One region of the Lactiplantibacillus sp. C232 genome, then DNA from elsewhere that is predicted to be linked to it. Evidence: riboswitches for the same ligand, from Rfam matches in the RefSeq annotation. Region 1 holds a riboswitch; the other holds the start of a gene.
What was found. A riboswitch is a leader RNA that binds a small molecule or an ion and turns the genes downstream of it on or off. The one in region 1 is predicted to bind thiamine pyrophosphate.

Region 2: linked by a shared signal. The riboswitch ahead of MZO41_RS03595 (ECF transporter S component) and the one ahead of thiM (hydroxyethylthiazole kinase) in region 1 are both predicted to bind thiamine pyrophosphate.

What each region holds. Positions count from the first base shown of each region.
Region 1 is NZ_JAMSKZ010000002.1:177,433-180,627, forward strand. It holds gene larE (ATP-dependent sacrificial sulfur transferase LarE) at 1-110, shown strand, start outside; gene MZO41_RS03145 (zinc-binding dehydrogenase) at 310-1,287, opposite strand; TPP riboswitch at 1,459-1,564, shown strand; gene thiM (hydroxyethylthiazole kinase) at 1,643-2,434, shown strand; gene thiD (bifunctional hydroxymethylpyrimidine kinase/phosphomethylpyrimidine kinase) at 2,460-3,195, shown strand, end outside.
Region 2 is NZ_JAMSKZ010000002.1:279,204-282,398, forward strand. It holds gene MZO41_RS03590 (ABC transporter ATP-binding protein) at 1-666, opposite strand, end outside; gene MZO41_RS03595 (ECF transporter S component) at 696-1,265, opposite strand; TPP riboswitch at 1,368-1,461, opposite strand; gene MZO41_RS03600 (glutathione peroxidase) at 1,606-2,091, shown strand; gene MZO41_RS03605 (aldo/keto reductase) at 2,142-2,972, shown strand.

The DNA.
Region 1 (3,195 bases):
GTCAATTACAATCACTTGGATTCCGCTACGTTACCCTTGATTTAGGTGGCTTCCGTAGTGGTCGGATGAATGATACGTTGACCAAGGCACAATTGGCCACTTTCGCCTAGGCCTAATCAAATTAATGATAGTGGTGTCGGGATTAATCGGAGATGGGCGGCTGAACGGCGGTGATCATGGTTCATTCGCCCACCCGATGATAATCGTAACCCCAGCCGATACGCACATGTTGCGATTATCGCCTGACACCCCAAAAAGCGCAGTTCAAGGCCGCCCTTGAGCTGCGTTTTTCGTATCTTCATTTTTAGATCAACAGGCGTCAAAAGTCACGACGAGTTTACCAACGACTTGACCAGCTTGGAGTTGTTGTAAACCACTTACAAGTTGGTCACGGTGCAAGACCTGAGTAATTAGTGGGTCGACCTTGCCAGTTTGGACCAAAGCTAATAAGGCGGCGGTCATTTGCCCAAGATCGGCAACTTGCGCTGGGTTACCGCTACGGTGGGCACCACCGAGGTCCAATTTACTGATAGTTACAACTTGATTACTTGGAAAGTGGTCCGGAGTTGCTAATACACAGACAAGCTGGCCATTGTAAGCTAAGCGCGGTAAGTCCGCATCAGCATGACCAATGGTATTAATGATCAGATCAACACCGTGCTGCTGCGTTAGGTCTTGAATGCATGTGGTCACATCTTCATGATGGTAATCGATTTGGGCATCGGGATGCAGCGGTGCCACGAAGGCTTGCTTGGCCTGTGAAACGGTCGTGAAGACGGTCTTGCCAGCAGCCTTAGCGAGTTGAATAGCCATACTGCCTACACCGCCCGCACCTGCATGGATCAGCACAGTTTGCGCGGCATTTAAATTGGCTTTGCGCAGGAGGGCCTGATAAGCCGTCAATCCAGCGCAGAGACTAGCGGCGGCTGCTTCAAAGCTCACAGTCGTTGGAATCTTAGCTAGCACGGCTGCTGGTAAACTCACGTATTCGGCAAATGTCCCATTATTGGCGAGATTAGCGTGCCCACAAACTCGTTCGCCAGGCCGAAAATTAGTGACCTCAGCGCCAACCGCCTCCACGATTCCAGCTGTGTCTAGTCCTAGTGTGTGTGGATATTGCCAGGCGGCGTTACCCGCCGCAACTAATTTAAAATCTACCGGATTGAGCCCGACTGCTTGGGTCTTGATCAACACCTCAGTTGGCCCGAGGTTGGGCATGGGCCGTTCTTGCCATTGAAGCTGTTCCATAGTTTGAGCGGATGGATCTGGCACAACAAGTGCTTGCATCTTCAATCACTCTTTTCTTAAAGGCATATTTGCTTTTTATTATAACCGGTCGCGGCGGTGAATTTAAACTTTAATGCCTAATTAATTAAGTAGCAATGAGGGTGATTCGGCTAACGGAAAGATTGACGTTAGCGGTTACAATCGTTAGACTAAGGTTAGTAATTGAATATTTTTAAACACTAGGGGTGTCCAAAAATGGGCTGAGATGGTGCTGTAAGTGCCGATCCCTCTGAACCTGTAAGCTCAAACTTGCGTAGGAAAGTGTCACAGCTAATGTTAGCGGCCACTGGATCAATGCATGTTGATTGGTGGCCGTTTTTAATTGGCGTGACGGTCAATGAGGAGGAGAATTGCTATGGAATTACAATTATTGAATACTTTACGGAATCACAATCCGATTGTTTTTAACATTGCCAATTTTGTTACGGTTCAAGACGTTGCCAATGGGCTAAACGCGTTAGGGGCCTCGCCAATTATGTCAGCTGAAGTCCAAGAAGCGGAGACGATGGTCCAAATTGCCGGGGCTGTTTGCATTAATTTAGGAACCCTGACCACCACCCAGATTGATCAAATGCGGGTGGTTGGTAAGCTTGCTAATCAGTATCATAAGCCAGTCGTTCTTGATCCGGTGGCCGTCGGGGCGGTCCCTTATCGAAAAGAAGTCGCGCTAGCATTACTATCTGATTTTCAAGTCGATGTTATTCGGGGCAATGCTGGTGAAATTGCGGCATTGGCAGGCATGGATTGGCAAGCGAAGGGAATTGATGCGGGGAGCGGTCAGGGCGACCTGGTTGAAATTGCTCAAGCTTGTGCACAGCAATTCCAATGCTGTGTCATATTGTCGGGACCTACTGATGTTATTACGGATGGTCAGCGCGTAGTTAAAGTCGCTAATGGTACCCCGCTCTTCCAACGTCACGTGGGCTCGGGCGATTTACTTTCTAGTATCGTCGCGGCTTTTACAGCCGTTAGTCCAACCGACGTTTACCAGGCGGCGCAAGTGGCTTGCTTAGTCTTAGCGGGAGCGGGGGAACTTGTCGCCAGTCAGCTGACGGCCGATCGTCCCGCCACATTTGCCATTGATTTGATTGACCGGCTGAGCTTAGTGACAGTGTCAGAAATTCAAACAATTGCTAAAGTTGATTAAATATAATGAAGGGTCGCGAGATTTAATGAATGAATTTCCACAAGTGGCAACGATTGCTGGTACGGATAGTGGTGGCGGTGCCGGTGTCATGGCCGATTTAAAAACGATGCAGGCACGTCACGTTTTTGGTACCGCGGTAGTCGTTGCCGTGACAGCTCAAAATACATTGGGGGTCCAAGATTTTATGGGAATGCCGACGAAGCTCATTGACGAACAATTTGCTTCGTTAGCAGCTGACTTAGACATTCGCGCTTGTAAAACGGGGATGCTTGCGGATGCTGAACACGTCCATGCCGTCGTTGAGAACTTGAAACGAGTTGATTTTGGGCCGCTGACAGTTGATCCAGTCATGATTGCGAAAGGCGGGGCGGCGTTATTAGCCGCGGATGCGATTAAAACGGTTCGCGACGAACTGCTCCCTTTAGCGACTGTTGTGACACCGAATTTACCGGAAGCGGAACAATTGACCGGACAGTCTATCACTAGCAATCAAGCGATGGTTAAAGCTGGGCATTCGCTACAGGGGTTAGGTGCTGACAATGTCATTATTAAAGGTGGCCATGGTGATAATCCCGATTTAGCTAATGACTTCGTATTGTTGGCTGACGGGACCGCCTTTTGGCTTTCGGCTCCACGGATTGATACGGTGCGGACCCACGGCACGGGAGATACTCTATCGGCATGTATTACCGCCGAATTAGCAAAAGGACGGTCAATGGCTGCGGCCATTAAAACGGCTAAGGCGTACGTTGCTGGGACGA
Region 2 (3,195 bases), 100 kb from region 1:
AATGAGCTGTAAGTGCTGGTCCTTGATTTGGACGACTTGATCGACGAGCTGTTCGTAACCTGTTAGGTCATGATCCGCCAAGATGATTGTCTTCCCATGTTGATTGCGTAGTTCCACGAGTCGGTCTAACAAGACGGCTCGTGCGGTCGGATCGACACTGGCAAAGGGCTCATCTAGTAGGATGACATCGCTATCCATAGCGACAATGATTGCAAGGGCCACTTTCTGTTTCTCGCCACCGGATAAATGATTTAATAGTCGTGACTGTAAATTTCGGATACCAACAAAGTCAAGCGCACTAAGTAAGCGGGCCGGTATTTGGTCACGGGGCACTTGTAAGTTCTCAAGTGCGAAAATTAGTTCATTTTCAACGGTATCCATGGCAAACTGCTGATTAGGATTCTGAAACATCATGGCAACGTGCTGAGCGCGCTGATTAGCGGTGCTAGCAGTTAATGACTGACCATCAAAGGTAATGGTGCCGTAATCTGGAGTCAGGGGTAGTAAGCCTGCAATCAGCTTTAGGAGCGTCGACTTACCTGTTCCCGATGGCCCTGTCAATAGGATGAAGCTTTGCCGTGGTAGTGTTAGGTTAACGCGATCCAGAATGGGTGTCGACGCCTGTGGATAGGTGTAAGTTAAATTATTCAGCGCGATACTAGCCATTCGAGAAAGCCTCCATTTTATAAAGTGTATTAATGCGTTGATTTTAAAACATGACTGCGATCAAGTAGGTCCGTGATGGTTTTAGTTAACAGACCCCCGAAAACAAACATCGAAATAAAGCGAACGACCACGTATAAAATCAAGAGCCATAGCTGTAATTTATAGTAACCATTACGGGCAAGGTCCCAGCCAAAGGTGACCACAGTAGTTGTTGCGGCCGCAGCCGTTAAGCCTAACCAGTCATAGTGTTTGTAGCCAGTGACGATATAACCTAGTTCGGCCCCAAATCCTTGCACGACACCAGAAATCAATGTGGTGATTCCCCATTGACCACCGAAAAACATTTCGACGGTTGCTGCGAGGAGCTCACCTAGCGTTGCCGAACCCTTTAGTCGAATGAGGTAGCCAGCTAACATGCCGGGCATGCACCATAAGCCAAGTAGTAGTTCATTAGCCAGACCGCTTAGACCAAATGGTGTCAGGGCCGCACTTAAAATGTTATAAACAAAATTAGTCCCCATAAAGATGGCACCAAAGAAAATACCAATTAGTGCCAGTAAAATAATATCGTTCAAGTACCATGATTTAACCCATTTCATTGTTAAATCCTCCCAAAAGTAGTTTGTCATTCACGCATCCAAGCGACAAAAAACGCCTACCACGATTATCGGTGGCAGGCGGCTAAGTCTGAATTGATGGTTCCCCAAATAAAAGCATTGCTCCCTGCGCTGGCATTGTCCAGATTCAGGTTCAATGGGTATTATCTCAGCCGTGATGGCACCCCAGTTGCTATGAATGATACGTTTAGTGTAACGGATAATGACATTCAGTGCAATCAATTTTCCGGAAACTAAAGCAAAGTATGATGAAAAGTCACAATTTTGTGGTTTACTATGGATAAAGCAATGTATTTGGTTAATATTCTTAGGAGGGATCTCGATGGCAGAATCAGTGTATGATTTTACAGAAACTGAGATGAGTGGTGCGCCACTTGACTTGTCACAATATCGCGGTCAGGTCTTGCTAATCGTGAATACGGCTAGCAACTGTGGCCTGGCGCCACAGTTTAAAGGATTAGAAGAACTTTATCAGAAGTATCAGCAGGAGGGCCTAGTGGTCTTGGGATTGCCATCCAATCAATTTCATCAAGAAAAGGCGGATGACGATGAGACCCATGACTATTGTCAACGGCACTACGGGGTAACGTTTCCCATGACCAAACGGGTGATGGTTAATGGTGATGACGCTGATCCGTTATTTACTTACCTCAAACAGGCGGCGGGACATGGTCGAATCAAGTGGAATTTCACAAAATTCCTGATTGGTCGTGATGGCCGTGTGCTCGAACGCTATGCCCCAACGACACGGCCGGCAACATTTGAAGCAGCGATTCGTGATGCCTTGGCTGATCGTTCAGAAGATTAACGATCAATTTAACAATGATCGTTTAATTTAAAAGAAAGAAGTGGCTTAAGTTGGAAACTTATACGTTACGTGATGGTTTAACAGTACCTAAAATTGGCTTTGGAACATATAAACTGAATGGTGCTCATGGTGTGCAAGTGATCGACTCAGCGATTGATCGCGGCTACCGATTATTAGATACGGCCTTTAACTATGAAAATGAAGGTGCTGTTGGTGAAGCGGTTCGGCGTTCGTCAGTACCGCGTTCGGAACTCTTGATTTCATCAAAACTTCCTGGTCGCCACCACACCTACACGGAAGCTATCAATACGATTCAAGAATCATTATATCGAGCTGGCCTGGATTATTATGATTTATATCTAATTCATTGGCCTAACCCTAAGGAAGATCATTATGTTGAAGCTTGGCAGGCACTGATTGATGCCCAGAAGTTAGGCTTGATTCGTTCGATTGGGGTCTCAAATTTCTTACCAGAACATTTAGAACGATTAAACAAAGAAACGGGTGTTTTACCCGTCATTAATCAGGTCGAATTACATCCGTACTTTAACCAGCAGGCACAACGGGATTATGATCAAGCACACGGTATTTTGACGCAAGATTGGAGTCCCCTTGGCCGGGCCAGTGAGATGCTTCAAAATGAGACGCTCAAAGAGATTGCAGTGCACTACCATAAAAATGTTGGTCAGTTGATTTTACGGTGGGAACTACAGTTAGGGACCTTGCCGATTCCAAAGTCGTCAACGCCGAGCCGTCAAGCAGGTAATATGGACGTGTTTGATTTTGAAATCAGTGCAGCTGATATGGCAACAATTAATGGTTTGAGCCAAGTGGATGGTCGCTTGAATAATCAAGATCCAGCAGTGTACCAAGAATTTTAATTTGAATGATATAAAAAGATAGCGACGTTGTGATGATAACTCGTCGCTATCTTTTTATGGGCAACTGCTTGTTGATGATTGGTTTGTGATATCAGCGTAATCGCAATACATGGTGCAGTAGCGATTGGCTGTTTTCATCTTGAAAGGTCGTGGTAGTATGACAAATACGTTTCCCACACTAGGAAAGGTTTTCAGCCGTGGTCACTCTACCTGTTCGGTTTGC